One region of the Trichocoleus sp. FACHB-90 genome, then DNA from elsewhere that is predicted to be linked to it. Evidence: predicted binding sites of a transcription regulator. Region 1 holds the regulator's gene; each other region holds the start of a gene.

Evidence for each region. The regulator NtcA, encoded in region 1, controls nitrogen genes in cyanobacteria. The targets are predictions, from matches to a motif close to TTTGTANNNNNNNNTACAAA.
Region 2: H6F74_RS16835 (DUF4327 family protein) is a predicted target of NtcA. The motif match lies at 4,867-4,886, and genes of this name have one in related genera.
Region 3: H6F74_RS13310 (DUF3155 domain-containing protein) is a predicted target of NtcA. The motif match lies at 1,399-1,418, and genes of this name have one in related genera.
Region 4: H6F74_RS12530 (TIGR00300 family protein) is a predicted target of NtcA. The motif match lies at 6,448-6,467, and genes of this name have one in related genera.

The regions. Positions count from the first base shown of each region.
Region 1 covers NZ_JACJOK010000069.1:306,629-314,556, reverse strand. The annotation lists partial or broken gene H6F74_RS31130 (hypothetical protein) at 1-173, shown strand, start outside; gene H6F74_RS20925 (hypothetical protein) at 240-653, shown strand; gene H6F74_RS20920 (WG repeat-containing protein) at 845-1,954, shown strand; gene hisB (imidazoleglycerol-phosphate dehydratase HisB) at 2,042-2,683, opposite strand; gene fabI (enoyl-ACP reductase FabI) at 2,793-3,569, opposite strand; gene ntcA (global nitrogen regulator NtcA) at 3,910-4,581, shown strand; gene H6F74_RS20900 (DUF3084 domain-containing protein) at 4,690-6,300, shown strand; gene H6F74_RS20895 (pre-16S rRNA-processing nuclease YqgF) at 6,391-6,798, shown strand; gene H6F74_RS20890 (DUF3146 family protein) at 7,060-7,323, opposite strand; gene H6F74_RS20885 (GTP-binding protein) at 7,588-7,928, shown strand, end outside.
Region 2 covers NZ_JACJOK010000058.1:13,624-21,551, reverse strand. The annotation lists gene H6F74_RS16865 (SOS response-associated peptidase) at 1-523, opposite strand, end outside; gene H6F74_RS16860 (PD-(D/E)XK nuclease superfamily protein) at 710-1,192, shown strand; gene H6F74_RS16855 (DNA adenine methylase) at 1,189-2,055, opposite strand; gene H6F74_RS16850 (DUF751 family protein) at 2,387-2,593, shown strand; gene rbfA (30S ribosome-binding factor RbfA) at 2,642-3,043, shown strand; gene H6F74_RS16840 (glycoside hydrolase family 3 N-terminal domain-containing protein) at 3,049-4,671, shown strand; gene H6F74_RS16835 (DUF4327 family protein) at 4,962-5,201, shown strand; gene H6F74_RS16830 (hypothetical protein) at 5,407-5,799, opposite strand; gene H6F74_RS16825 (hypothetical protein) at 5,799-5,936, opposite strand; gene H6F74_RS16820 (hypothetical protein) at 6,048-6,389, opposite strand; gene H6F74_RS16815 (cation diffusion facilitator family transporter) at 6,630-7,535, shown strand; gene guaA (glutamine-hydrolyzing GMP synthase) at 7,735-7,928, opposite strand, start outside.
Region 3 covers NZ_JACJOK010000046.1:68,933-76,860, forward strand. The annotation lists gene H6F74_RS13300 (PadR family transcriptional regulator) at 1-241, shown strand, start outside; gene H6F74_RS13305 (cofactor assembly of complex C subunit B) at 320-856, shown strand; gene H6F74_RS13310 (DUF3155 domain-containing protein) at 1,050-1,370, opposite strand; gene H6F74_RS13315 (GAF domain-containing sensor histidine kinase) at 1,819-3,177, shown strand; gene H6F74_RS13320 (S-layer homology domain-containing protein) at 3,206-4,471, opposite strand; gene H6F74_RS13325 (TerB family tellurite resistance protein) at 4,853-5,275, opposite strand; gene H6F74_RS30015 (16S rRNA (cytosine(967)-C(5))-methyltransferase) at 5,358-6,935, opposite strand; gene H6F74_RS29320 (CHAT domain-containing protein) at 7,915-7,928, shown strand, end outside.
Region 4 covers NZ_JACJOK010000042.1:73,102-81,029, forward strand. The annotation lists gene H6F74_RS12510 (N-acetylmuramoyl-L-alanine amidase) at 1-1,473, shown strand, start outside; gene H6F74_RS12515 (hypothetical protein) at 1,478-1,915, opposite strand; gene H6F74_RS12520 (Rpn family recombination-promoting nuclease/putative transposase) at 2,268-3,086, opposite strand; gene H6F74_RS12525 (Rpn family recombination-promoting nuclease/putative transposase) at 3,271-4,065, opposite strand; gene H6F74_RS12530 (TIGR00300 family protein) at 4,270-6,384, opposite strand; gene H6F74_RS12535 (arylesterase) at 6,681-7,373, opposite strand.

The sequences.
Region 1 (7,928 bases):
GTACAGAATGGTAAGCGCCGTTTAAACCCCTCTTAATTGTCAATGCCGTTTCTGGCGAGTTCTTGGGTAATTTGTTTTCCACCCACCCTTCGACAGATGCAAGAATTCAAGCGTTGCTTAAGCTGGAGCAAGAAATGCCCTTTGTTAGGTGTTTGATGCTAAAGGGAGGATAAAGAATGAAGCACGATATTCGTTCTTATTCTCAACCAAAAGTTAAAAGTATCAAAGGAGAAATATCCATGAATACCGAAACACCAAATACTACAGAAACCGCCATCGTATCAATTAGTCAAGAAACGGAAGACCTCGTAAATGAGAATATGCCTCATGAATCCGATGAGGTCAAGAATGAAACAAAGGCACTAATTGATGCGATTAAAAAACGGGCGCAGGTAGAAACCAAAAATGCTACTGAGTTCACCCGCGATACTTATCTAACTGCGGTGCGTCAAGCACGGGAGAAAATTGAACACGATAAGCTGTTCGATCCAGACAGAATTGCTTACTCGTTTAAACTCATCCAGATGGATACAGAAAAGAACTGGGAATCTATTGTTAAGGAAGTGTCAACGTTGGGCGATCGCTTAGCCGAAGCCGCCAAAGCAGCTTGGGATGTGCTGACTGCTCCTCGCACACCTTCTGACAAATTATAAAAAATCTGGGCGCACGTAGTGCGCCCAGATTTTATGCTGAAAAACCAGTTTTCTAGAGAGAAAACTGGTTTTTGATGTGCAGGTCTTTCTTACCGACTATATTCTTTTGAGCTAAATACAACTAACGCGCGATCGCATCTACTGAGTATGTGAAAATTGAGGTGAATAACTTGGCGTACCTTTAAAGCCTGATGGTCGTTATCACTTTTGCTTTTCGCTACCAGCCAGTTCCCAATTATAAAAACAAATTGCTTCAGCCTACTGTCCTCTTTCTGTTGGGATTAGCGGTGACTCAAATTTCTGGCTGTGAATCTATTTTAGGTTATCGTATTGGTCAGAATGAGTCTGGAGCAACTATAGAACGGATAATTAATTCGCCAATAGCCATACCGCTAAAATTTGATGCAGCTAATGAATTTTCGCAAGGGCTGGGAGCGGTAAAAATAAACGGCAAATGGGGATATATTGATAAAAGTGGCAACTTTTTAATTCAACCACAATTTGACTTAGCTGAGTCATTTTCGCAAGGGCTGGCAGCAGCAAAAATAAACGGTAAATGGGGATACATTGACAAAAGTGGCAACTTCCTAATCCAGCCGCAATTTGATTTAGCAGAGTCGTTTTCTCAAGAACTGGCAGCAGTAAAGGTAGGCGGCAAGTATAGCTATATCGACAAGACGGGGAAAGCCATCATTCCACCGCAATTTGATGAAGCTAAGCCGTTTTCCCAAGGACTGGCGGCGGTAGAAATGGGCAGCAAGTACGGCTATATTAACAAGAGTGGCAAGTTCGTAATCCCACTGAAATTTGATTCGGCTGAATCTTTTTCCGAAGAACTAGCACTTTTTAAAAGTGGTGAAAAGTGGGGCTATATTAATCAGCAAGGGAAGGTTGTAATTCCACCAGAATTTGATGAAGTTAAGCCTTTTTCCGAAGGATTAGCGGCGATATCAATTGAAAAAAAATGGGGCTATATTGATAAGACGGGAGACTTCGTGATTGCGCCCCAATTTCATTGGGCTGGTAGCATTTACACAGGGCTGGCGGGGATAGCGATCGCAGATAAGATTGGCTATATCGACAAGGCGGGAAACATCGTGATTGCACCGCAATTTAATAACACTTATGACTTTTCTGAAGGGTTGGTATCTGTAAAAAGGGGCAGCAAGTGGGGCTATGTTGATAAAACTGGAAAGTTTGTAATCCAGCCGCAATTTGATAACGCTTTGCCTTTTTCTGAAGGGTTAGCGAAAGTAAAAATTGGCAACAAGTATGGCTATATTGCCAATCCCCTCAAGTAATACCTAGTAGATGCAGGAGAAAGTTCACTCTTGCTTAGCGATCGCAACCTAAGCTAATCCTCCCGAACTGAACTATCCCCTGACCACCTACAAAACCCCTTTGGAACTGGGAATCATACCAGCACGACGGGGATCGATTTCCATAGCCATACGAAGACTACGCGCAAACGCCTTAAAGGTCGCTTCGATAATGTGGTGGGAATTAATCCCATCCAACTGTCGGATGTGCAGCGTCATCTGGCTATGATTCACCACCGCTACAAAAAATTCTCGCACCAGCTGAGTGTCATAAGTCCCGACTCGCTGGGTGGGAATTTGTAAGCCATAGCTGAGGTGAGGACGACCAGAAAAGTCTAACACCACCTGCACCAAAGCTTCATCTAAGGGGGCGAGGAAATTACCAAAGCGAACAATTCCCTTGCGATCGCTTAGTGCTTTCCCGAACGCCATCCCCAACGTAATGCCCACATCTTCGTTGGTGTGGTGGTCATCAATTTCTAAATCCCCTTTCGCGGCTACATCCAAATCAATCAGCCCGTGAGAGGCAATTTGATGCAGCATATGATCCAAAAAGGGAATGCCCGTATTGGCGTTGCAAGTCCCATTCCCGTCTAAGTTTACTGTCACCAAGACATCAGTTTCGCCCGTCTTACGTGAAACCGTAGCCGTGCGAGGTGATAAAAGTTGTTCAAGGTTCGGAGTGGTGGAAACGCGATCGCTTGTCTGCATAGCAGATGCTCACTAACAAGAAACAAGTAAGTTTATTATTCTATGCTATCGAGCTAGGGAATGGGGTAAGTTAGATTCTTTCCCCAGTCCCCAATCCCCAGCCCCTACATCACATTCCCATAATCTCGTATCCAGCATCTACATACAGCACTTGACCCGTAATCCCACTTGCCAAGTCGCTGCACAAGAAACTAGCAGCATTTCCCACTTCTGTCTGAGTCACAGTTCGCCGCAGTGGTGCTACTTCCTCAACATGATGGATCATATCCAGAATGCCACCCACCGCCGATGATGCCAGAGTGCGTATCGGGCCAGCTGAGATTGCATTCACGCGAATATTAGAAGGCCCCATCTCCGAGGCTAGATAACGCACGCTCATTTCCAAGCCAGACTTAGCAATGCCCATCACATTGTAATTGGGGATCACCTTAACGCCGCCCAAATAAGTTAGGGTGACAATACTGCCGCCTTCTGTCATTAGCGGTTTCGCCGCCCCAGCCAGTTGAACTAGCGAGTAGGTGCTAATTTCCAAAGCTTGAGTGAAGCCAGCGCGGGTGGTGTTGCTAAAATCACCTGATAAATCGTCCTTGTTGGCAAAAGCAAGACAATGGATTAAAATATCTAGCCTGCCCCACTTATCGCGGATGGCATCAAATGTAGAACGAATTTGGTCATCATTCTGAACATCGCAAGGTAAAAACAAGCTGGGGTTGAGAGGTTCTACCAATTCGGCGACTTTCTTCTCAAAGCGTCCTCGGTCGTCTGGTAGATAAGTAACTCCCAAATTTGCACCAGCTTTGTGTAACTGCTGGGCAATACCCCAAGCGATTGAGCGGTTGTTGGCAATGCCAGTAACTAGGGCATTTTTTCCTGATAAATCTAGCATGATGTCAATTTTGAAGGCAATATTAGAGAATATCCGATTTAGGGCGGTAATTCAGATAGCTTGCGTCGGGATCGAAGCTTACCCAACATGACTCAAACTGCATCCCAGCTTATCAAACAGGTATTGTCAAGATATAGACATTTTCCTTAACAATCTGATTTGCGCCGTGGGGTTGAGGCAATTGGAAAAACTTGGAGGATAAAACAACTTTAAAATTATGTATCAAGCAGCACAAAAAACTGCCTAAGAGTCAGTTTATCAGTGTCTAAAGTCAGAAATTTCTCACAGTCGGTTGTAATTCCCAGAAGAGTTTCTAGGGCAGCAATAAGGATATAAGGAAGTGGTAGTGACGCAAGATAGACCGTTAGCAGCTGTGTTCCGTCAAATCGGAGGTGGGGCGTTTCCGCCAGTGGTGGAAACCTTTGATCGGGGCAAAACTATCTTTTTCCCCGGAGACCCGGCTGAACGGGTATATTTTTTGCTCAAAGGAGCTGTGAAGCTGTCTCGCGTGTACGAAGCTGGGGAAGAAATTACAGTGGCGCTGCTGCGAGAAAACAGCGTCTTTGGCGTACTGTCGTTGATTACCGGGAATCGGTCAGACAGATTTTATCACGCAGTAGCATTTACGCCTGTGGAGTTGCTTTCAGCACCAATTGAACAGGTGGAGCAAGCGCTCAAGGATAATCCAGAATTGTCGATGTTGATGCTGCGGGGGCTTTCATCGCGGATCTTGCAAACAGAGATGATGATTGAGACTTTGGCGCACCGGGATATGGGATCGCGATTGGTGAGTTTTTTGTTGATTCTCTGTCGCGATTTTGGCGTTCCAGGCCCGAATGGAATTACAGTTGATCTGAAGCTTTCTCACCAAGCGATCGCAGAAGCAATTGGTTCCACAAGAGTGACAGTCACCCGGTTACTGGGAGATTTACGCTCAGAGAAAATGATTTCCATCAATAAGAAAAAAATTACCGTTCATAACCCGGTAGCTTTGAGCCAGCAGTTCACCTAAAACATCTTTTGCACTGTCAGCTTTTGTTAATCAATAGTTGAAGTACCAGCGTCTATCACAAAAAAGCCTTTATGCTTAAGCTTGAGAGGTGATAGCTAAAGCTGGAAAATGACCACCAGTGCGCTGGTCTTAATTTTATCGATTTTGGTATTGGGTGGTGCGATCGCCACCTTGGGCGATCGCATTGGCACTCGCGTGGGAAAAGCGCGGCTGAGTCTGTTCAATCTGCGTCCCAAGAAAACTGCGGTCTTAGTTACAATTCTTACAGGTTTGATGATTTCCGCCTCAACCCTGACGATCCTATTTGCCACCAGCAAGCCGTTACGCACAGGCGTGTTTCAAGTTGATGAAATTCAGCGAAAACTCAGAACCGCTCGTCGGGAGCTTGACCAAACTGTAGCCCAGAAACAACAAACTGAAAGCGAACTCTCCAAAGTTGCAGCCCAGAAACAACAAACTGAAAACGAACTCTCACTAGCCCGTACCGAGCAGCAAGCCGCCCAAAAGCGTCTGGATGCCATTAATAAGTCTCTGGCGGCAGCACTAGCCAGACAAGCCCAGACAGAGGCGCAACTGAGCAAGACAGAGCGCGAACTTAAAAGCGTTGCGGCTAGCTTTGAGAAAACCCAGCAACAGCTGGAAAGTGTTTCTGGGCAAGCGGTAAATTTACGTTCTGAAATTCAACAACTTCAAGGGGAACGCCAGGAACTAATCAAGGAGCGCGATCGCGTAAAGGCTCAAATCACCCAACTCAAGGGCCAAGTTACTCAACGCGATCGCGAAATCGCCAAGCTTGACCAAGCCATCACAGAACGCGACCGGGAAATTGGTAATCGCGACCAAGCCTTGGCAGAACTTGATCAAAAAATTTCCAACCTGAGAAACAGCATTGCCCAACGTGATAAAGAAATCGCCAAGCGAGACACAGCCCTCGCCCAACTTGATGAGGAAATTTCCGCACGAGACCAAGTAATTACTCAGCGCGAAACTCGCCTCAAGGAAATAGAGAAACAACAAGCTGCCCTAGAGCAGGAAGTAGCAGACCTGGAACAGTATTACCAATCCTATCAAGCGTTGCGTCAAGGTAACGTCGCTCTCCAACGCGGTCAAGTTCTGGCTTTTGGTGTCTTCCGTATTGTCGATCCCGCCGCCGCCCGTCAGGCTATAGATCAGCTTTTACGAGAAGCAAATCGCACAGCAATGAAAGCTACGCAACCTGGTAACAACAATAACAACAAGGTGGTCAATGAGCGCGTAGTGCAAATTACCCAAGCGCAGGTAGACCAACTGCTTAACCAAATTAAAGATGGTCGCCCCTACCTGGTGCGAATTTTCTCGGCTGGCAACTACGTCCAAGGGGAAAAGGACGTACAAGTCTTTGCAGACGCGACAGTGAATAAAATCGTGTTCAGTGATGGTGATATCATCGCAGCAACATCTGCCGACCCTTCAACTATGAATGACCAACAAATGCGGCAGCGGATCGATTTGCTCCTGGGAGCATCTCAGTTCCGAGCTAATCGAGCTGGAATTTTGAACGATACAATTCAGGTAGGCGACGGTCGAATTACCAGCTTGATTCGCTTTATTGAAAAGCTGAAAAAGTTCAAGCAGCCTATCGATCTCAAGGCAGTAGTGGCAGAAGATACATACCTCGTAGGGCCGCTGAAACTGAATTTAGTAGTCGTGCGGAATGGAGAGGTAATTTTTAGTATGTAATTTGTCAATTCCCAATCCCCAATCCCCAATCCCTAATTCCCAATCCCCAATTCCCAATTCCCAATCCCCAATCCCCAATTCCCAATTAAAATGATTTTAGGTTTCGATCCGGGGCGTGATAAGTGTGGTATAGCCGTGATGGGACTTGACCTGACACTGCATTATCATCAGGTGGTGCCAGCACCAGAAGCGATCGCAATCATCAAAAACTTGTGCGAACAATTCGCGATCGCTACTCTGGTAATGGGCGATCAAACTACAGCCAAAACCTGGAACAAGAAACTTCAGACAGAATTACCCGCATCGTTGCCGATAGTCATGGTAGATGAGCGCTACAGCACTTTAGAAGCACGCGATCGCTACTGGCAAATGTATCCCCCAAAAGGTCTTTCTAGCCTCATCCCCAAAGGATTGCGTGAACCACCCCGACCAATTGATGATATTGTCGCCATCCTCCTCATCGAAAGATACTTAAAAACACAAACAACTAATAAGTAAGCGCCACGGCTGGGAATGGGGAATTGGTAATCATTAGACCTCTTGCATAAATGCCTTGAACTAAAGTACCCTTCGGGAACGCTACGCGAACAGGCTTAAAGCTAAAACCCGTTAAAACGGGTTGAGGATGTTTGCCAGTTAGCTTTAGCTAACTTTAGCTTTCAGCCCGAAATTTATTTCAGGGCTAACTTTGGCTTTCAGCCCGAAATTTATTTCATTCAGGGCTGACTTTTGCAAGAGGTCTATTCAACGGACAACTGACTAAAGTTCTGCCCTGATAGTAAAGGCATAGTCTCCCCCAGGCTCTAACTGATAATCCTTCTGCTCTAAAAACCGCCCCAATGGTTCCAGAATTAAAGCGCGTCCCAAAGAAGGTGAGACCGACAATTCCCCCTGTCGGAAACACCAATGGAACTGCCACTCATACTTCGCCGCTGTAACTTCCCCTTTCAGAAAGCCCTGTTGCCAGGACATTTGGGTAATTCGGACGTAAGCAGTGGTTTGAGGTAAACGTTTAGAACTCACAATCGCTCAGCTGATTCAAATGCCAAAATTTCAGCAACAATACTAAACTTATGGCGACTCAGGTGTAGATGACATCATTCTCACAGCTGACTTGCATTTGCCAAAACTCAAAAGCAAATACGCCCCTAGACATGGAAAGTGCCAGACTCGACGGGCAGTGACTAGGATGAAAGAAGAGTAACTCCAGGCAAGACAGTAGGTGCAATTTTGACTCGTTCAACATCTGACGCAACCCCAAATTCCAACCAGTCACCTTCACCACACTTGAACTACAGCGCTTTAGATCAAGAATTAGACAGCGCCATTTTCAGCTTTGATGATATCCAGGCAGAACTGAACTACAAAAAGGCGCAAAACGCCCTGCGAGACTTGGTAGGCAATTTGGATCTTACTCCCCAAGAACGGGCAGGATTGGAGTCCGAAATTGAGGACTTGGCAACGATGCTGGACAAGTTAGATCGGTCACTCGTCCAAATTGCCGCCTTTGGCATGGTGGGAAGGGGCAAATCTTCCGTACTCAATGCTTTATTAGGTAAGAACGTGTTTGAAACCGGGCCTCTTCATGGTGTCACCCGCACCCATCAAGATGCCAGCTGGCAACTGGA
Region 2 (7,928 bases), on a different contig from region 1:
AATCGTAGTCTTTTGGATCAATAATTACAGGCATCCGGTTATGGACGGGGCGCATCAAATCATTAGGTTCTGTTGTCAAAATTGTACAAGAATCAATCACCTCACCATCGCCACTTTTCCAATGCTCCCAAAGCCCAGCAAAGGCAAAGGGACGCTCATCGTTCATGCGAAAATAAAAAGGTTGCTTGTTCTTTTCTTGCTGCTGCCACTCATAAAAGCCATCAGCTAAAATTAGACAACGGCGCTGTTTAAAAGCCGCTCGAAAAGAAGGCTTTTCGGTTACTGTTTCCGCCCGTGCATTAATCATCCGCGCCCCCATTTTTGGATCTTTCGCCCAACTGGGAATCAGCCCCCAATGTAACATTTGAAACTCCCTTTGGGGCTGTTCTGCATTCTGTAAAATTGTCTGAATTTGCTGGGTAGGTGCAATGTTATAACGGGGCGTTAAAGGAGGAACATTGCTTACCTGGAATACTTGGGCAATTGTTTCTGTTGATTTACTTTGACTGAATCTTCCACACATGATTTTATCCCACGCGACTAATTACAAAGTGGCAAGCCAATTTTATTTACTTAATAGTATCTATGTACTATTTTAAGCCAAAATTATAAACTTTTATCTTCTTGTACTTGAATATGCCGAACTGGAAAAAAGTTTACTGTAGAGTTAATATTTCTTTAGGATGTACCGTCTCGGTTGGGAAAGATGATGACTCAGGGCGGCAGAGCAAATCGGTCTGGTAAAGTTTTAGAAAGAACTGTAGAAGCAACCCTGCGAGAACATGGATATTTCCAAGTCGCTAATAATTTACCGAATAAGCAGCGACGCGACTACATTTTAAACGGTTGTCTGCTACCTAAACGCTATGCAAGACAGGTTTATATTGGCAACGGCATTTATGGAACTGACATCTATGTAGACTTTTATATTATTGGTTTAGCTGCCTTTCCTTCGGGGTTAATTATTGAGTGCAAGTGGCAACAAAGCGGGGGTTCTGTTGATGAGAAACTACCTTATGTCAACTTAAATATTCAAACTTGCTATCCAGTTCCATCTGTTGTAGTAATAGACGGTGGCGGTATGAAGCCGGGAGCAGTTAGTTGGTTTCACAAACAAGTTCACTCAAATGCAAATTTATTGGCTGTGCATACATTAGTAAGTTTTATGGTCTGGGCTAACAACAATCTTTAATAGGAAGTCACTAAAATTTCGGAAATCTTACCTCGTTTTTGGGGATTGGAATTAATTGCTCTTGATGCTGATATAGTGTGAATAGTAGGAAGATTATTGGCTTGAAAAATTTTATCGTCACTGTAGAGTTCTCGAATGAAGGTACAGTCAGAATTAGACAGCATAACTTTGACACCCTGCGCTGCAAGTTGTGCAAATACATTCCTAAGTTTTATCTGATTGTCTTCATTAAAGGAATAGCGACTATAGGCTGTGAAGTAACTGGTATCGCTTAGAGGATGATAGGGCGGATCGAAATATACAAAGTCATCAGAATTTGCGTACTTCAGGATATCTTCAAAAGGTCTGACATCAATAACAGCAGACTGAAGTGCAATTGATACTGAACGCAGTAAATCTGGCTGGCAAATCGCAGGATTGACATATCTGCCTATGGGTACATTAAATTTACCTTTGGAGTTTTCTCGATAAAGTCCATTAAAGCAGGTTTTGTTTAAATAAATTAAACGAGCTGCCCTTTCTAAGTCTGTGTTATAAGACAGCGATCGCATCTCATAATAATACGCTTTATTATGCTTTATTTGATGGTGTGACAACAACTCGATTAAATGCTCAACGTTATCTCTGACGCACAGATAGGTTTCAATTAAGTTGTTATTTATATCGGTTAATACAGCTTTTTTATGAAAAGCTTGATTAATATAAAAAAATACAGCGCCTCCCCCTAAAAATGGCTCGTAGTAATTTTTGAAGTTTGTAGGAAAATAATATTTATACTGTTCTAGTAATTTGCTTTTTCCTCCCGCCCATTTTAAAAAAGGTTTGGTAATATTTTTATTTTCTGTGTTGGGTTGTACTAGCATTTAGCAATAAGTTTAGATCAACTATATAAAGGTATTACAATTTTACAAGATAAGGGTTTAATATCAATAGTGAGTTAGATAAATAATTGCTGAAAATTAAAACATTAGTTGTAACAGTTAAAAGCCATAAAATTAACCATAATAACGCGCTCTAAGCAAGTTAATAGGTGTATAATCGGTTAGTGTTTGGGCGAGAAGACCAATAAGTGCGATCGCGCTTATTCCCTGACGATAGCAGGATAAAGCGATCGCGCTCTTGCGGACTTGTCGAACTTGCGCTTTAAATGTTAACAGTAAAAATGCAGTACCTTATAGCTGCGGTCTCCAACATATGTTTGATGGCTTTTGGGATAACATCTCTCGCTACCCTCGCTACTTGGTGACAATCATCCTAGGGGTGTTCTTTTACGCCTTTGCGTGGTTGCAGCCACTGATGAAAAACCCGATAAGCGCGATCGCCACGATCAGCTTATTTGTAGCAGGCTTAACTTTTGTTGCCCTCACCCTACGGGCGATGCTGGGGTTGGCCCCAGTTTAGTACGATAAAAAATCATTGCTCAGACTGTCTTAAAGGCAGCGGACTACTATGGCTACGAGTCGTCGCGTTTCTCGCGTTTCAGCACTAATTAAACGCGAAATCAGCCAATTGCTGCTCCAAGAAATCAAAGATGATCGCGTAGGCGCTGGAATGGTCAGCGTTACAGATGTCGATGTTTCCGGCGACCTGCAACACGCTAAAATCTTTGTCAGCATCTATGGCACCGATGAAGCAAAAGCAGAGACAATGGATGGTTTAAAGGCAGCAACCGGATTTGTGCGCCGGGAATTAGGTCAACGACTGGGGCTGCGTCGGACACCAGAAATAATGTTTCTGGAAGATGAATCTTTGGAACGGGGCGATCGCCTTCTAAGTTTGATAAATCAGCTTAGTAATGAGCGTAAGCCAGAAAGTGTGGAAATGGAAGACATCGTTGAGGCCGAAGATTGAAATCTGTGTCGGAGTCGCTACCTGAGTGGGAATCGCTAACTGTGCCACAACAGGTAGCGCAAATGTTTGTAGTCAGAGCATCGGGATACCTGTTCGATCACCAAATACAGTACCCAGAATGGGAACCACCCAGAGCAAAGCTGCAACACTGGATACAGGATTTGGGCGTTGGCGGTGTAATTTTGTTGGGAGGCAGTGCGGGAGAATTGGCACTGCGATCGCAACAACTGCAAAGTTTTGCCAAAATCCCTCTGCTGATTGCCGCTGATATTGAAGAAGGCGTTGGGCAGCGGTTTTCTGGGGCAATTTGGTTTCCCCCGCCGATGGCAATTGGGGCAATTTTCCGGAAAGATGTCGCCAGAGCCTTGCATTACGCCCAGGAAATGGGCGCTATCACCGCCTCGGAAGCACTAGCTATTGGGATCAACTGGGTGCTATCCCCCGTCGTGGATGTCAACAACAATCCCCTTAATCCAGTCATTAACGTGCGGGCTTTTGGGGAAACCCCAGAGGAAGTAAGCCAGCTGGCATCTGCTTTTATTCGGGGCGCACAACGTTTTCCGGTGTTGACCACTGCCAAGCATTTTCCAGGACATGGCGACACGGCGGTTGATTCTCATCTAGATTTGCCCGTCTTGCCACACTCACCAGCACGACTAGGGGAAATTGAACTGCCACCGTTTGCCTCAGCGATCGCATCCGGTGTTGACGCTGTAATGAGCGCTCATTTGCTCATCCCCGCTTGGGATACCGAACGCCCCGCCACTTTGTCTTATCCTATTTTGACTTCTCTGCTACGGCAAGAGTTAGGATTTGACGGTTTAATTGTCACCGATGCCCTGGTAATGGGAGCGATCGCTAACCGTTATGGAGCTTCGGAAGCCCCCGTCTTAGCTGTAGAAGCCGGGGCGGATATTTTACTAATGCCAGTAGATCCTGCTGGTGCCATCCAAGCAGTTTGTGACGCTGTGACAGAGGGGCGCATTTCCGAGGAGCGAATTCGCGCCTCTGTCGAACGTATCTGGAAAGCTAAACGCAAGGTGCAGGGAAGTAGGGCAGACTTGGGAGATGCCCCAATCTCCAATCCCCAATCCCCAATCCCCAATCCTCTACAACTCGCCTCACCCCACGCACTAAACACATCTGCAAACATTTCGCGAGATTCCCTGCTAGTTCATGGCCAGGTTCCTCTGCCTAGAAACACAGGCAACTTACGCAATTTAATAGTGGTGGATGACGTACTCAATTGTAAGTTTTTGAGTAAACTTGCCCCGGCTGTGGCATTGCCAAAAAGTTTAGGCTATCAATTGCAACTGGTTGACCCCCATACCCCGACTGCGGCATTGTCAGACGCGATCGCTCCCATCTCGACAACACAAACATTGCTTCAACTTTTCATCCGTGGCAATCCTTTTCGAGGCAGTGCTGGCTTAACACCCGTTGCTGAAGATTTGTTTAAAAGATTATTAAAAAACGCCGAGCTACAAGCCTTAGTAATTTATGGTAGCCCGTATATCTTAGAGCAGTTTCTTCCGCATCTGCCGCCAGAAATACCTTGCGTGTTTTCTTATGGACAAATGTCAGAAGCTCAGGCGATCGCTCTGGAAGTTTTGTTCCCTCCCCAATAAATTGACTGTTAGAGGTATGCCAGTTTTTTAAACTTTTTTTAACATTTTGGCTATCCTACCTTTATTTATTCATAAATCAAGAGCGCTAGGCTAGGCGTAGCTATGTCCTTTCTGGCGTAATTTCATCCCTATATAGACGGAATTTATTGTCAAAAGTCCCTGACTTTTGCAATCTTTATTAAAAAGAATATTTAGTTTGTAACTCAATATACTGAACTTTTTATATGTTCGCGCTACGAACTATTCGTTAAGATTAATTTTAGATCCGTTAGTTTATAGGTTGAGGACTTATGAGCGTTGACACAATGCTAACTGGTGCGTCTGTATATTCCATCGATGTTATTCAAGATGAAGCACGTCAATTAGTGGAGAAGGGAGTTGTGACTCGTCAGCAACCGATCTACGTCCTTTGTCAGTACATTCCCGCTCGTGAGTGGGTTTGTGTTGAGTGTGAACTAGAAAGGTGCAATATCTTACTCCGCGATCGCATCGGCGATCTGATGGGTCAAGAAGAATGGGATAACGACTGATAAATCTACATTGAAGACAATTTTAAGACAAGGAGAGCGGTTCACCAGGAAACTTGGTGCAACCAAAAGCAATCCGTCCTCCACGCTTAAGACATCACAGTGGAAGACAGCTATCTCTGGATTACCTGCCAATTTTTACTTTTAATGCCCGATCTAGAGAACTTATCTCTTATGCGGGTTTGACAAAATCAATTCTAAAGCCGATCTAAATCTCTGAGCCAGGGTTGCGTAGCTTCTCTAACTCAGTCCGCATAGCAGCAATTTGTGCAGTCAACTCCTGTAGCTCTATCTGCACATCCTGTTGGGCAACCGATGTCGTCGAGGTTGTGACAGTAGAACTGGGTGTCCCATAGGTAGGCGTACTCTCAGTCCGATCAGTTGGTGTTATTAGCGAATCAACAAAACTTCGAGCTACCTGCTCAGTTGTCTCTCCTTTTTGTGCCAGCTGCTCTAAGAGCAAATTTGAGTCTGTTTTTAACAGTTCAAGATTTTGTTCTCGCTTTTGCGGGTCTTGTACGCTCTCCACCAGGGAAGCCGTCGCACCCAAGGTGACGCGAAATCCTTTGTGTACTAAGTCAAAGAGATTATCAGAGTTCATTAGGTAAATTGAGCCAAATTGAATGATTTGATAAGAATCGAGCGATCGCTATAGTTGACTTCCTTTTGGGATGCCAAAATGCGAACTGTGGGGCGAAGCTCACCTTGGTGCCAGCTAAGCACGGATGCCGATGACATCTAAACTTGCCGACCATTTTAAGCATACAAAGGGACATTGTGCTGAGATACAAGGTTAAAAGCATCCTTCTTAAGAAGGATGCTTTTAACCTTGTTTTTTAGCTTCCTGGTTTAGCTTACTTGCTCTAGGTACTGATTGATATCCTCAATCAAGCGAGTAAGTTCAGCTTCCGTAGTCAAGCGGATGCGTTCATCACGCAGGGTAAGCAGAACTTTAGCTGCAAAAGGGCTGGGCCAGATATTAGGGTTGCAGAAAATCTCTAGAAAGACATCTCCGGTGTAGCGATACTCCATTGGTTTCTGGGGATTAGTTTTACCGCCGCCACCAGCTACCAACTTAAGACTCTGCATTAATTGTGCGATCGCGCCTTGTAAATCTTGCGCCGCTTGGGGCGTAAAGCTGAAGGTGACAGAGCCTTCAACCAGGTTAAGCCTGAGTTGTGAACCGGACATGAGTAATTAACAGTGAGAAGTTAGGAAGCGAGGATTGAATTAACTCGTAACTATAACTTCTTACCACACAATAGAATCTGTAGGTGGAGTTTCGCGATCGCTCAACCCAATTTTCTTTTCTGGGTGAGGTTCTTCAACCCAATCTCCAAAATTTTTTCTAACCCGAAATAGATGCTATCGGCAAGCAATAAGTTCTAGACTGGGTGCCATAAAATCCAAATGGCGAGTGAAAGAAATTCTGTGGTTACAGATAACCGCTCGGCAGTGCGTAAAGTTTTAATTATCACCCTGCTACTCAACCTGTTCGTGATGGGATTGAAGGCTGTAGTGGGAACGTGGACAGGTTCTCTCTCGCTGCTGGCTGATGCCTTACATAGCGTAACCGATAGTGCCAATAACGTTTTAGGATTAGTCGCCAGTCAGTTTTCTTCTCCCCAACCAGATCGGGATCATCCTTACGGACACCAGAAATTTGAAGCAGTGGGAGCATTGGGAATTGCTGCTTTTTTAGGTATCGCTTGCTTTGAAATTTTGCGAGGTGCAATAGAACGAATTATCAAGGGCGGCGGCGACCCAGTAAAGATATCACCATCAGAGCTGTGGTTGCTGCTGATTGTGTTAGGAGTTAATATTTTTGTCACATTCTACGAGTGCCATGTCGGTCAGCGGGTAGGTAGCCCAATTTTGATTGCTGATGCCCAGCATACGATGAGCGATGTTTGGGTGACGATTACCGTTATGGCTGGGTTAATTGGTGTCTGGCAAGGTATTCAGTGGCTAGATATAGTTTTGGCTTTTCCAGTTGCTTTGCTGGTGTTTTGGAGTGGCTGGAATGTTTTAAAAGATAATTTGCCTTGGCTGGTGGATGAAATGGCGATTGCGCCTGAAGCAATTCATGGGATTGTAATGCAAGTACCTGGAGTAATTAACTGCCACGAAATTGCCTCCAGAGGTATCGTCGGACGACAAGCCTTTATTGAAATGCACTTAATTGTAGATGCCATTGATGTCGAAACTGCCCATCGAATCACAGAAGAAGTCGAGAAACGCTTGCAAGAACGATTCAACCCCGTCCGAATTCTTATTCACGTTGAACCACCCGCTTACCAATCTGACCAAATTACCTACAAAACGGAATCAAAATAGGCATAGTTTTCCACAGGAAGAGGGGCTTTTCCACAGATTTTTGCAGGTTTTCCACAAAAGTTAAGGAAAAGACAATAACTTAAAAATAAATTTTTAACGCCAAGGATCACAAAGGGAGGCGCATTACGCAAAGGAGATTACTCTGCGTACCTTTGCGATCCCCTCTGCGAACCTTTCCCTTAACAATCCTTCCTTTTCTTCATTCCCACTCGATAGTTCCAGGTGGCTTAGAAGTGATATCGTAAACCACGCGATTGACACCCCGAACTTCATTCACAATACGAGTAGAAACGGTTTCCAAGAAATCATAAGGCACCCTTGCCCAATCCGCCGTCATGCCATCTTCACTGGAAACGAAGCGTAAGACAATCGGATAAGCGTAAGTACGCTGAT
Region 3 (7,928 bases), on a different contig from region 1:
AGAACTGATCGGACGACTTGAGAGTGAATATCCAACCTACCGACTCTCTGATACCGTCCTTTACAGCGCCCTAAAATTCCTAGAAGACCAAGCTGCCATCACTGGTTACTGGAAAAAAGTGGAAGGGCGAGGAAGACCGCGCCGGATGTATCAAATTCGCCCAGAGTGCCGGGATCAAGCTCTAGACCTTGCCCGTCTTTGGGACGACTATACGATGAGGGGGGATAAACAAGCAATCTGAAGAAAGTGCCAAATATTGGCGATAGGCGATACGCTATAGGCTATTGCCTATTTTTCATTGGCTTAAAGCTAGAAATCCGTGAATACGACTGTTTTATCCTCAACGTTTTTGTTAACACTGTTGTTGGCAGTTGGTCTATTTTTCTTTATTCGAGCCTCTGCAAAAGACCGAACCCAACAAGTACAACTCATTACAGAGCAACCAGAAGAATCTCTTCTAGCTCAATTGCAGCAGTATTTTGACAATCGGGCTTATCAGGTTGCTGCCGTGGATGCGGCGCAAAATCAAGTTACATTTCAGGGATTTGTCCGCCCTAGCTGGTTTTTGGCTATTTTCCTGAGCCTGCTAGCCTTTTGTGGCTTCCTGTGTCTAGCACTCGTTTTAGCCATGCTTTTTCCCAATCTGGCTAAAGTTTTTCTTGGTTTAGTTCTCCTCTCGCCAGCAGCTGGAGTATTTTACTGGAAAAAAGCTGGTCGCAAGGAGCAGGTATCTCTCAAGGTGGAAGCCTTAGCAAGTGAAGCCACTGGAACCAAAAGCCTAATTACTGTCACTGCCCATCGTGATGAACTGGCGGCTTTGCAAGAGGCGCTGCAATTAAAGCCTGTGATTGAATAATCTATATTAACTCAAGAGTCGGAAAGGGGAAGGATGAGCAAAAAGAGTAAAAGGAAAAAGCGCCCCAAATAAAGGATGTAGCTTTGCTTCGCCGAATCTTAGAGACCAGACCGGAAAAAGTGAAGAATTCTTTTTTGTATGAGAGCTTTTTGCATGAGAGCCTTTTTACTTCATCCTTCAGCCTTCCCACGTCTCAGTTGCTACGAACAGCCGCAACTGTAGGAGCTTGGGCGCTATTGTCCATTATCCTGAGACTGGGGAACAGAAAATGGTTTTCTTCGACATATTGAGCGCCAAACAATCCTTTTTCTGCCCAGAAGTACCGATCTGTGGTGTGTTCGTTCCGCTTTACGAGTAGCAAAGCGGGTGGAAGTATTCCCTCGGTTTGAATAAACCTTCTCGCAGCCGTGACCGGTTTATCTTCGCCGCTTTCGATACTAAACTGAGGCACGTGTTCTAGAATTCTCCGTCCTTCCTGCCGACGGCGACTTTTACGCTTACGTCTTCTAGCCAACGTCATTACCTCCTATTTATATTTGACAGTTGTAATGATAGATACAAAAACCGTCGCAAGTATATCGGTTTGAGTTCAAAATATCAACTGCTTTTCATGGACTGATACAAATCAAACAGAAGTTTAGAGATTCAAATAAAACAAAAGCAACTGGGTAATAGAGGCTCTATAAGCTACCTTGCGCCCCTGAAACTTTAGCTTAACCCTAAAATTCGCTTAATTACCTTGTTTATGGGAAAATTTAGGTTGTCAGAAACACCTATCAAATTGGGATAATACCGGAAACAATATAAATTTATTAACAAAATTTAAAAAAACTTGACAAATTTGCACGCCTTTTGGCACTTGCACCAGTTGCACCCAGGCGCGACATCATAGAAAGAAAGCGAGATCGGGATAATTCTACTCGGTGAAGCCGTTAAACATCGAAACAAAGGCGAATGTGTTTATGCCTACCAGTTCAGAATTCGTTGCTCTGTGCCAATCGCAGGTGGCATTGTTAACTCAAGGGCTGGGTGCTGCCTTGAGCGTCGTGTATTTGACCGAAGAACTGGTAGATGGTGTCCCAGCTAAGCTAAGACCAATTGTGGCTTACCCGCCGACAGCGAGGTCGTGGGAAACGGAGCGGGCTTTGGTCGCACCTTCTAAGGGGTCGATGGAATCTATTCCTCGGTTACGAGAAGCTTCCCGGCTGATGATTGCCCAAGAGTCGGCTCATACGCCCCAGAAGGGAGCGGATGAGGGTATAGTGCGATCGCCCGATACCGATCATGCTATAAGCGGTTCCTCTCGTCAAATCGTACTACCCCTGATTCATGAGGGTGTGGTGATGGGGTTTTTGCTGACAGCACGGGAAGATAGACCTTGGAACGAGAGAGAACGAGCAGCGATTGAACGCATTGCTGGGACGCTGGCGATCGCTTGTTTTCTAGATCAACGCTCTGAATGGTTCGAGCAGCAGTTAAGTAAGCAACAGCGTCTTGGGGAGCAACAGCGCGACCTCTTAGACGATCTTGTACACCAATTTCGCAATCCCCTAACCGCTTTGCGGACGTTTGGCAAATTGCTCGTCAGGAGACTGCGACCGGGAGATGCTAACCGGGAAGTTGCTAACAGCATCGTGCGTGAGAGCGATCGCTTGCAAGAATTGCTCTTGCAGTTCGATCGAGCAGTTGCTATGAATCAAGAAGAGCTAGAACCAAGTTATACACTGCCATTAGCGTCGGCGCCAATTGCGGCTTCTTGCCCATTACCTGCATCCCAGTCCCTACTTCCCGATTCAGCGCTGACGTTGGAATCTTGCTCGGTAGCAGAAGTTTTGTCACCGCTTTTAGTTAACGCAAAAGCGATCGCCGCTGAGAGAAATCTGACTTTACTCTCCAAAATTTCCCCAAACTTGCCGCCAGTGCAAGCTGATGCCAAAGCGTTGCGGGAAGTGTTGAGCAATCTGATCGACAACGCCTTGAAGTATACTCCAGCCGGAGGACAGGTTTATATTCAGGCAGGAGAGCAGCGTTCCTCGCCGCAAGGAAATTTTCAAGCGATCGCCATTAGCGACACCGGCCCCGGCATTCCAACCCAAGATAGAGAGCATCTGTTTGAGCGACATTATCGCGGAGTTCAGGCAGAAAGCGACATACCTGGGAGTGGATTAGGGTTAGCGATCGCGCGAGATTTAGTCCAACAAATGCAGGGTGAAATAGAAATAAAAAGCCCAGCTGTATTAAGCTGGGCTTCTGATAGTTCCCCCCATACCTCAAGACCGGGAACAACATTTATTGTTTGGTTGCTAATTGCGAATGACTAATTGCTAACTTCTGCCTATTAGCCATTCCCTACTGTCTAATCACCAAATCTTCGCGCAATCTCAGATTCAGATCAGTATCCGGGTCAATTGCAATCAAGCTAACTTTGTCCCGACCAAGGAACAGACCGATTAAACCGCCGATACCAACACCGCCCAAAACTTCTTCGGTAGCGATCGCTTTGTCACCAGTCACCGCCGAAACCGCCGCCGCCGCCGCCGCACCCAAGGCAGCATCCTTGATAATATTACTCAGGCTGGCACCCTTAGTAACTTCTTGGGTTTTGGTAATTGCCTGAGAAATGGCATTTATCGGTAGCCTTTGATTATTCGCCAGAATTAGCTGCTGGGCAACAAACCGGGTGCCTCCTCTGTTAGGTGCAGGCTGCAATTCACCCACAACCTGACTACCAGCAGGAATTAGCACAGTCCCTTCGGCGGTAGTAATATTAGCCGCCACCGTCAGCGTCAGGGGCGCCCTTTCTTCAGGCGTGACGAGAATTTTTTCTTTATCGTACCTAACTGGAATCGTGGTTCCAGACGGAATAGCTAAAGTTGTGTTTACTGGAGGTGTGTCTGGTGTGCCATTAAGCGCCACAATATAGGGCGAATTAATTGCTGTGACTTGCCCAGCGCTAACCAAAGCTTGGTAGATGAAAGCTGCCACCTCAGCACGAGTAGCATTCCGAGTTGGATTCAGCGCCCTAACAGTAGGATAGTTCACCACGATGCTCTTTTCTGTAGCAGCAGCAATGCTGTTGCGAGCATAGTTAGAGATAGAAGAAGCATCGTTATAAAGTTGCAAACTGCTGGCTACATTACCGGTGCTGTAGTTCAAACCATTTGCCAAAGAAACCAGAACTTGTTCGCGAGGAATATTCTGTCCAGGGCGGAAGACATTACCGGGATAACCCGATAAAAATCCCATTGCGTAAGATTCCCGAATTGCGTTGTAAGCCCAGTAGTTTGATGCAACATCGCTAAAATTGACAGCGTTGCGGATGTTAGCTTTATCAAAAGCTTTACGAACCATAGCCGCAAACTGAGCGCGAGTTACTGGATCGTTGGGGCGGAATGTACCATCAGGAAATCCTGCGATAACATCTCTTCTTGCTAGTTCTACAATAAAATCTCTTGCCCAGTAGTTTGAAGATACATCGCTAAAACTGACAGTAGTTTGAGCAACAGCAGGTGCAGGTGCCATCATCGTTTGCACCATTGGTGCCACCGTGCCTGATGTCATTCCCAATAACATTAATAAAGCTGTTCCTGATTGTATGCGCTTGAAGTTAGACATTGTGAGTGTTCTCCGTTTTTCTCGTCCCTTTGTTTACTTTGACCTGCAATTCTCTAATAGGTTCCTAAAAATTTGATGTCAAATCATTTTTTTTTAGTTTTTGACAAAATAGGGAAATAGATACAGGTTCAGCGGAAAGTTGTACTTTCCCTAAGACTTAAAGACGCATGGGTGGTAAAATAGTTGCTTGTTGTAGAAAAACTCTTAATCTTCGTTTTCTGGTTGAGTAATATAGTTTGTTCCCTGGGGAGGCTCTTGCCTTCATTTTCTCGCTTCTCCCCCTGCGGACTGGAGGAGTATTACAAGAAAGGCACACCTATCTATAGATGTGCCTTCACTGACAAAATTCGGATGAAGAAATTCAACTTGAAGAGAGATTTACTACCCCTGAAGGTCAGCCCATCGACGGTAGAGTTTTTGAATCGCTTTCAGGACAGGGCTAGGAGTAGACTTCTGCGCTTCGCTGTTGGGATCTAGAAGCTGTAATCGAGTCAGGAGTTTAGCTTCCTCAATTGCCACCTCGCCATCGCTGTAAATTAAGGCGCTGATGGCTTCGATAAGGCGCTGGTAATCTTCCATGTTAGGGCGATCGCCTAAATAATCCTGAACCCAATTGTAAACCTCACTGGGGCTTACAGATACGAGTTCGTACAATAACGGCTGAAGCTCTGGATCGTCAGCAATGCCTTTTTCCTTGGCTACTCGCTGGAGATATTGCCGTTCTTCTGGCTGTATTCTGCCATCAATCCAAGCCGCACCGATGAGAATCTTGACAAGCTGTTTAATACTGGAATTGGCTACCATAGGCTTTTCTCTACTTTCCCCTAACAGATTAATTCATCAAGCATCAACAGAATATCGCAACCACAACTACCATATAGGCTTATTAATGTTTCTGTTGTAGCCGAACCATAAAGAATCCATCCATTTGATGTCGGTGAGGCCAGACTTTGATCCACCCGGCGGGGGTACTAAAAGCTGAGAAAGGGGAATTGGGGCTGGGTGGCGAAATTTGCCATTCTTGGTGACGTTCTAAAAAGGCGTGAATCACACCTTCGTTTTCCAACGGATGCAGCGTGCAGGTTGCATAAACTAACATTCCGCCAGGTTTTACCCAAGTAGCTACTTGATCTAAGAGTTCCCCTTGAAGCTGCGAAAGTTCCCGAACTGTGTCTGGAGTTTGCCGCCAACGCGCATCGGCGTGGCGGTGCAGGGTACCGAGTCCTGAGCAGGGAGCATCTAATAAAACGCGATCGCCTGTGTTGATAAACTGAGTTAGGCTGCGGCTGTCGCCAACCTGAATTTGAATCGACTGCAAGCCTAACCGTTCGGCGTTTTCTTTGAGTTTTCGGAGGCGGGAAGCAGTCTTGTCGCACGCCCACACTGCCCCCTTGTCTCCCATTAATTCTGCAATGTGAGTAGTTTTTCCTCCCGGTGCAGCACAGGCATCAATTACCACTTCACCAGGTTGAGGATCTAATAGATAACTTACCAGTTGGGCGCTACTATCTTGCACCGTCCACCAACCCTCGCTGAAACCGGGCAACTTTTCGATTTTGGATTTTGGATTGGGGGATTGGGGGCTGGGGACTGGGGATTGGGGATTGGGGACTGGGGGTTGGGGATGGGGAATTGGGGATGGGGAATTGGGGATGGGGATTGGGGAATTTGGGATTGGGGATTGGGATTGGGGAATTGGGGATTGGGGATTGGGAACCCTTGAAGATTCTTCACCCAGTCCCCAGCCCCCAGTCCCCAGTCCCAGTGTCCCCGCGTCCCCCCTTTCCTCCGCCTTTGTGTTGGTCAATCTTAAAGCTTGCGGTAGATGGGGAACGCGACTGACACCAACGCCAGCAGCTTGCATTGCTGCTTCTACTTCCTCTATTGAGGTGCAAAGGGTATTTATCCGGAGGTCAATTGTCGGGGGTTGGTTCAGCCATTGGCAGAGTTGTTCGGTTTCTGTCTTTCCCAACTCGTTTAACCAAGCTTCAATAATCCAGTCAGGATAGCTATGTAAAATTCCTAAGTGTTCAACTGGGTTTTCTGGCAGTTCCAAAGACGCGATCGCATTTGTCTCAATAAGACGGATATACTGTCGCAATAAACCATTAACAAAACGGGAAAGTCCAGAAAATCCGTTTTCTTTAGCTAGTTCTACGGTGGTATTGACAGCAGCCCAAGCGGGAATCTGGCTCAGATAAGCCAGTTGGTACAAGCCCAGATGTAAAATGCTGCGAAGGTCTGGAGGTTGTTGGTGAGATTTTTTTTTGCCTAATCGGTCGATGAGAAAGTCAAGCGATCGCACTCTTCTGACACTCCCATAAACTAATTCTGTCACCAACCGTCGATCGGGAGCGCTCAGATCGGCTTTTCGCAGCACTCGGTCAAGTGCCACATCAGCGAAAGCCCCTCGGTGAACGTCTCTCAGGGCGATAAATGCTATTTGGCGAGGATTTTGCTCCATTCAGTTTTTACCGACGTTTAGCGATCGCATTCTAATACTTCCATAGTTTGGGAGAACTTTCTTGATACTGACAACAGTCATCAGCCAGATTCTTTGCTCCTCCCATATCCCTGATTGAGCTTTCTTGCTTAATTTATGTAAAAGTTAGTTGCTATTGGATTAATACGTTGGCATATCAATAGGTAGATAATAGATTTTAAAATTTTCCCCTATCTATCCCAAGAATTTTGCCCTACTATAAGCCCAGACTAAATTAATCTTCGGTTCGCGTTATCTTTTTATTTAATACAAAAGAAACTTTTAATATGTTTAAAGTAACTTACTTATTGTTAACTTTATAAATTGTTTATGACTGTAGTGGTAGCTTAGAAAAAGCTAAACATCCTCTCGCTCAGAGCGGAAGGAATTTTTTGCCTTGGGCAATCAGCAGATACCGCAGATGCCATTTAGAAAATTCTGAGGATGGGACGCGATCGCACTTTGCTAAGTAGGTGTGCGTAAATAAACAGACGTAGTAGAGCGGGCTTTTCCCACCAGTCACTACATTTGTAAAGCAATACCCACTCTACCGCCAGAAGCTAAATCCTCTGCCCAAGATAGAGACACTAATTTAAAGATGATGATAATCTACTGATCGACAAGGTTCGTAGATTGAGCCATCAGTAATTTTTACTCACTTAACATCATGTCGGTCAAGTCTACCCAACCCAAAATAGCCCTGAGTGCGTAGATTAATATAACAGTGCAACCGTAAACCTGAGTCTTACCTAAAAGAGTTTAAACAGGCTCAGAGTTAGGGGAAAAGAAGGGTAAGGAGGAAGGCAAAAAAGACATTTATCCCACGTTCGTAGGCTGCTGCCCACAAGTATCTGGAGTTAGTTTAAATCCACTCAGGCAGGCAGCAGTCAGGTTCACCACACCAGAACCGGACTTGCACCAAGTCCAGTTCTAGGAGATTCAGCAAAACATAAAAGAGCTTGTGAAATTAGGATT
Region 4 (7,928 bases), on a different contig from region 1:
GCGATCGCTCCGGAAAATGGCGATGTTTCTGTCACGCTGGGCGGTCAAACTATTCCCCTGATGGAACAGCCCCAGGTGGTACAATTACCAGCAAATTCGGCCGCGTTGACCGAACAAAATCAACCTTATGCTATTGCTGGAGCCGGACAATATCTGGGTTGTGCAGCAGCAGCCGCAGCAGCAGATTTAGGACATCCTCAATTTCAATTGACGATGAATCCGAAAACAGCAAATCCTAGTCTTCCCATTCCCCTTCCCCAAGAACCCTTACAGGTTACACAAAAGCCTGCCGAAAACGACAAACCAAAACCGACTACTACAAAAACACCTGCTTCTACAACTCAGACTGGGCCTGGTAAGGTGCAGATTCTGAATCCAGCCAATCTAGAGGTTGCTTCTGTGATTGTTGATGCTGGTGTCGCCAGAACTGGGCCAAGTACAGATTATTCTCGCCTCACGCCGCTACCGAAAGGAACGCAAGCAACGGTTACAGGTAGAGAAGGAGAATGGGTGCGCTTAGACTATGGCGGTTGGATTAATAGTCAGGAAGTTCAAATTGTTAAAGGTGCAGTACCGCCGCGAACCTACATTCGCAGTATCCGGGCGCGTAAAGTTCCCGGTGCGACAGAGGTGATTTTTCCCTTGCAAGTGCCAGTACCGCTAGTTGTGCAGCAAGGCGATCGCGCTTTGAGATTAACACTTTACAACACCACCGCCCAAACAGACATTATTCGCCTCGATCCCGATCCCGTGATTTCTCGCCTTGACTGGGAACAGGTAATGCCGGGAATGGTGCAATATACCTTTAATCTGAAACAAGCCCAGCAATGGGGTTATACAGTCAGATACGAGGGGACGAGTTTGGTGCTTTCTCTGCGCCATCCGCCTCGCTTGAGTTCTGCGTCCTCTAGCAAGCCTTTATCTGGGATCAAAATTCTTCTCGATCCCGGACATGGCGGTAAAGAATCGGGTGCGGCGGGGCCTACGGGTTATGCGGAAAAAGATGCCAATTTATATGTGTCGAAGCTGATCGCAAATCAGCTGATTGCACGGGGGGCTACTGTGTATCTTACCCGCGAGACGGATAAGGAATTGTCGTTGCCCCAACGGACGGCACTCATTGATGCAGTGAAACCCGCGATCGCGCTTTCCATCCATTACAATTCTCTCCCCGACGATGGCGATCCTCAAAACACCAAAGGATTCGGGACTTTTTGGTATCATCCCCAAGCTCAGGATTTAGCGGTATTTCTACATAACCACATAGTGCAGGAAGGGGGTCGTCCTTCCTATGGTGTTTTTTGGAATAACCTAGCGCTTGCTCGTCCCGCCTCCGCACCGTCAGTATTGCTAGAACTCGGTTTTATGAGCAATCCAGAGGAATTTGAATGGATTACGAATCCCAGCGAACAGCAGAGGATGGCGCAAGCGATCGCAAATGGCATTACTCAATGGTTCAAAGCGACTCGCTGAATCCTCAGTTACCGACACAGCTGTAAGCACTGGAACTGCTGGCAGCACTGGTGCTACTTGTAACACCTCCACGGCTTACACTACTCGAAGCACTGGCAGAACTGGCAGTAGTTACACAATTCATCCCACCTCTCCTACTGAAACCACTAGCACTACTGGCAGCAGCACCTCCAGTATTAATGTTTCTATTCGGAATAGGAGGAGTATAAATCCTTCTATTAGGAATAGGAGGAGTATAAATCCTTCTATTAGGAATAGGAGTACTAGAGGCACACAATTTGCTTAAGTCAAGAGTTGATCCCGCCTGAGTTTGCATATAGCAATATGGTGTCTCAGGGCGGGAGTTATTAACAGGGGCGGGAGTTTGAGTAAAACCAGCCTTGCCTGGTAAAAAAACATAGGCTGCGGTCAAAGCTAAAGTTAAAGTAGAAAGCTTTAACATACGATAATATTCATAAAATTACTTCTTATATTTTTCTCTATCTTTATTAATTTTACTTCAGTAGAATCCCTCGATTGCCTACTTTAAATCCGTAAGTATTATCATTAATTTAAAATTAAAGTTTTGGCTAAATATTTGACTAATTACCAAAATTTACATACAGCCAGATTTAAAGCAATTTATGAAGCACATATTTATTTATTAGCAAAGCGGGTTATGGCTGAAAAACAGTGTAAAAAATAATCATGCTTTTTATAGGTGATACTGATGGGGTAGGGAAAGGATGAGGATGCGATCGCGTTTGGGAGAGAATGCGATCGCTTCCTAAAATCTCGACTCATTTGGCACAACATTAATCGGAAGTTTGCCCAGAGGAAGATGCCTGCCTTACTTGTTCCTCTGTCAACCCCAAAGCCTCTGCAACCTGTTCCACAGTCAATCCCAAAATTAATAGCTGAGGTACTGCCTCTAACTTACCCTGCAATCGACCTTCTTGCAGCCCTTCTTCTTTGGCTTCCTGTTGGACATCTTGAAAATATCTTGTTTGCTTTAACTCACTAAATCCAAACATAGCTTCTAACTCCTGACGAGTCATTTCCGGCAACTTGTACAAGACTATTGTCTCTATCAATTCTATAATTTGCTTTCTCAGGGCTGCATCGGCAATTTCAATTCCAGCTTTGTTTAATAGCTGTCTGGCCGTATCAATTGCTTTTTTTCTAGTTTCTACGATTAATTTCACCACCCCCACGCCAAGGGATTGTTCTGCCGCTTCCCCTAATTCATTTAGATATATCCGCCTGATTCGCGGACTCGTCAGTAACTCCCGATACTGTGGCTTCACGCCTGGATCTTGGCTTCTAGTTTTAAACAGAACTACTCCCCGCCAATCGTTAGATTTTTCATATTGGGAAAGGTAGAGAAATGTTTCGCCAAAAAACCGCTGATAGAATCTGGTATCGCGTTGAAATTGTACTTCTACAAAGTAAATAGGTTGGTCAGAATAATCTTCAGCAGGTAGAAATACACCATCGATGCGAAAGGCAGTTTGTTTGACTTCTACTGATTTGAATTCATAGGTATCGCCTGCTGAGGGAGGTTGTCCGATGAGTTCAAAGAAGATGCCGGGAAACTTTTGGAATAGTTGATAGAAAATTGAGTCAGTTTTCACCAGTTTTAAAAATAGGGCGGGCATTGAAAAGGAAAAAGAGAAAGAAATTATTCTTCTTCCTCGCCCTTGTTGTTAGAGTTATATCATGTCGAGGATATCTGAAAAAATGTTGCTTGAGGATAATGCGATCGCATTTGGGAGAGAATGCGATCGCACCCTAAAATCTCGGCTCATTTACATAACATTAATCGGAAGTTTGCCCAGAGGAAGATGCCTGTCTTACTTGTTCCTCTGTCAAACCCAAACCTTGAGCCACCTGTTCCACAGTCAACCCCAACGCCAAGAACCGGGGGACTGATTCTAACTTGGCTTTCATTTCACCTTCTTCGAGGGCTTCTTGATAGATTCTCGTTTGCTTTAACTCACTAAATCCAAACATAGCTTCTAACTCCTGACGAGTCATTTTTGGCAACTTGTACAAGACTATTGTCTCTATCAATTCTATAATTTGCTTTCTCAGGGCTGCATCGGCAATTTCCTGTCCAGCTTTGTTTAATAGCTGTCTTGCCGTATCAATTGCTTTTTTCCTAGTTTCTACGATTAATTTCACCACCCCCACGCCAAGGGATTGTTCTGCCGCTTCTCCTAATTCATTTAGATATATCCGCCTGATTCGCGGACTCGTCAGTAACTCCCGATATTGTGGCTTCACGCCTGGATCTTGGCTTTTAGTTTTAAACAGAACTACTCCCCGCCAATCGTTTGATTGTTCATATTGAGAGAGGTAGAGAAATGTTTCGCCAAAAAACCGCTGATAGAATCTGGTATCGCGTTGAAATTGTACTTCTACAAAGTAAATAGGTTGGTTAGGATAATCTTCAGCAGGTAGAAATACACCATCGATGCGAAAGGCAGTTTGCTTGACTTCCACTGATTTGAATTCATAAGCATCGCCTGTTGAGGGAGGTTGTCCGATGAGTTCAAAGAAGATGCCGGGAAACTTTTGAAATAGTTGATAGAAAATCGAGTCAGTTTTCACCAGGTTTAGAAATTAAGATGAGGAATAATATTAAATCCGGTTGATTGCCCGTAATTAAGAAGAACCCCATCTGTCCATTGCCTGCAAAGATGGGTTGGGAGTGGGTTTCTTTTTTTATCAGCAATAAACCGCATTTGATATAAAAAGGCAAAAGAAGTCTTGATATTTTCCTTTTGCCTTTTTATTACCCACCTTACAAGTAAATTAAACAGTGCGAGCAGTTTGATAAGGACTTGTCAACTTATCCAACTGTTGCACCAACAAGCTGAGGAATAAACCCACATCGGTGACAACGCCGACAGATTCCACAGAACCGCGATCGCTTAACTTCGTCACCACTGCTGGGTTAATATCGACGCACACCATTTTCACCCCGGCTGGGGTCATATTTCCGACACCGATGGAATGTAGCATAGACGACAGCATCAAAATCATGTCTGCGCCTTCTAACAATCGGGCATATTCTTCCTGCGCCTTAATCATATCCGTCTGGGTATCTGGCAAAGGGCCATCATCGCGGATGGAACCAGCCAGCGAGAACGGCACGCCAGCACGGACGCACTCGTATAAAACGCCACTGGTGACAACACCTTGCTCAACCGCTTTATCGATGCTGCCGCAACGACGAATCATGTTAATTACCTTCAGGTGATGGCGGTGTCCGCCGAGCACAGAAACGCCGCGTTTCATATCCACACCAAGGGAGGTTCCCATCATCGACTGTTCGATGTCGTGGACTGCGATCGCATTTCCTCCAAGCAACGCCTGCACGTAACCTTGGCGAATCAGATGCGCCAAGTGTTCGCCGCCGCCAGTGTGAATCACAACAGGCCCAGCCGTCACAACCACTTTGCCACCTTGATCCCGGACTTGGCGAAGTTCCCAAGCAACTTGCTCAACCACCAATTCCACGCGGCGTTCGCTGGAAACGCCAGCAGACATAAAGCTGAATTCCTGGGTATTTCGCACTTCCCGCGATTCGGTTTTACGCACGGTGCGGATACCGACGACATCGACAACTACGCGATCGCCAACTTCTAAATCTCGCAGCAGTTTACACCGCGCCACGATCCCGTTGGAAGTGTCGGTAATAGCGATCGCGCCATCCATGCGCTGTCCCAGCACCTTGATCCATTCCCCATTTACCCGTACTTGTGTCGGATAAATAGTTGATACGTAGAAATCATCGGGAGCTACACCTGCTTGCAGGACTGGTTCCAGTTTCGCATCGCGCTCGTCTTGAGGCAGATCCACCGCACCCAAATCAATCAACTGCGATAAAATCGCTTCCATCACTTCGTGGGAAGGAGCCGACACCTTCACCTCAGCACTTGAGGTACTTTGTCGCTGTGCTCCCAGTTGGAAATTGAGAACCTGGAAACTACCCCCATTTTCCACAACTAAATCTAAAGCCCGGTTGATTAAGCCAGTGTCCAGCAAATGCCCTTCCATGCGAACCGTGCGGCTCTCTACGGAGACAGATTCATGAACTTCCGTTCGCACAGGTTCCGTCACCCGCAGCGTCAAGCACTTAGCTGCACCGCCTGCTTTCAAGAATTCCGTTAGCGGCGTTTCAATTACTTGGAAACCAACATCGGTAAGGCGTTTTTTCAGGCTTTCACTCGCCTTATTCATCACTACAACGCTGTCAATATTCACGGCGTTGCAGGCGAAATTCACCGCATCCGCTTCTGCGATCGCAATTCGCTTCTCCGGCGCGACTCGCATTTCAATGACGCGGTTTGAGTAAGAATCAAACGCTGGGGGATAATACAGCAGATAGCCGCCATTCAAGGGACAAAAGCAGGTATCCAAGTGATAGAATCGCTCATCCATCAGTCGCAAGGAAAGCACTTCGATATCCAGCCACTTTGCTAGATACGGGTGCGAGTCGAGTTCCGAACGGAAACCGTACCCCGCCCACAGCCAGCGCCCTTCCCGATCCAGCAGCGCATCGCCAGCACCTTCAAAGGGCAAGTCTTTGGGCAATTCATGCACGGTGCAGCCCTGCGACTCAAACCACTCTTTAAAGTATGGCTCTTCCCCTTGTCGCTCTTTGTGAAAGAAGCGACTGAGAACGACAGTATCTCCCAGCACTAGCCCAGCGTTGGCTGTGAACACCATATCAGGCACGCCGCGTTGGGGTTTAACTAAATCAACAATTGCATGGTCTTTGAGGACGTGGTGAAGCTTTTGCCACTGCTCGACGGCGCGATCGCGTGACGACTTGTGAATATTGCCCTCCATCCAGGGATTAATCACATAATCCACATCGTAATGATCGGGAGCGCACATCAAAAAGCGGATCGGGGAACTCATAAAAAAAATCTCAGGTGGATTAGATGCGAAATACTATTGGATACAGACTTTCCATGCTCCAATTCTGTCAATTTTGTTACAAAATTTTTTCCTTTGAGCTATGAAAGTCGGCTCCAGAGGCAACTACCTATTCTATTACTTTAGGGACTAAATAGGAGCTACTGGTTAAAGAAACTCATTGTTAAATTAAACCAAAAATAGAGAAACCCGGTTCTTCTAAAAAACCGGGTTTTCCTTGAGGAGAGCGAGTTGTAAGTTTAATTACACTCGCCTAGTTAAGAGATGCCAATTATCAATTATTCATTACTTTTTCGATATTGCAATAAAGCCTTCGGAAAAGTAGCATCTGCTAATAATGGCTGTAAACCTTGGGCAACGCGAACGGCTAAAAGCTTCTGTCCGGCTGCGTTTGGATGAATAATATCGTCTTGGCGATATTGCGGATTATCGATTATTCCCTTCAGCACATCTGGAATTAAGTACGCTTGTGTATCTTTAGCAACGCGCTGGACAAGTTCGTTGTATTCATCTCTAGCTAACCCCAGCTCCGGTAAACTAAGGTTCATTCCTAACAACACAACAATTGCTTTTTGTTGTTGAATTGTTGTCACTATTTGCCGCAGATTCTGTTCTGTCTCAGTTTTGGGAATTCTTCCCAAGAAATCATTTCCACCTATTCCCACAATAACTATCCAAGGTTGGGCGGAAATCACATCTTTTTGCAAGCGGCTAAGTGCCATTGCAGTTGTATCGCCGCTGACACCGCGATTTACAATTGGGATACCCAACTGACGAGAGAGAACGCTGGGATAAGCTTCGGTTTGCGCTACGCCATATCCAGCGGTAATGCTATCGCCTAAAGCAATGATTTGCGTACCAGCGCCAGCTTTAAGGTTTTTGACAGTTTCGGGTTGACTAGCGCAGCTGGTAACGGCGAAAAACGAAGCAAACAGCATACTAAAGAACCAATACCATCGGCGGTGTTTCATTTTTGGGAGAGTGAGGAGCTATTTTGGCACTCTCTTAATTCTGCCAAATTCATCCAACCCGCAGGTTAAAACTTGGGGCTATATAGCGTTTCTCAGTTGGGCGGAATATATCGCGGTTCTGACGTTCTCCCGATCTTGCTAGGGACATGGTATTGCCATGTCCCTACATATGTATTGCACCCAACCCTTGAATTGCTATACAAACGAAGGATGCGATCGCGCTTCGTCTACTTGACACTTTTTTCGGCGCGGTGGGCATCGATAATCAAATAAATGCCTTGCGCCAACATCATCAGGATGACTAATGGCAAGGATGTTCCCGACATAACTGAAATAATGCCCCCTATATCAATCAATCCTGCTTGGATAAGAAATGATACAGCGCTGGCTTTCTTAAGATTAACGGCTCTACCGAACTTGTTATGTAAAAATGTTAAAAATGGCTAATCAAAATAGCAGAAACAGAATAGGTATAAGAAGTGACATTTGTTGCGGGGCTTGAATTCTGGGATTGATTGTGATTAAGTAGATGCAGTAAAAAAGCAGCCCCAGACT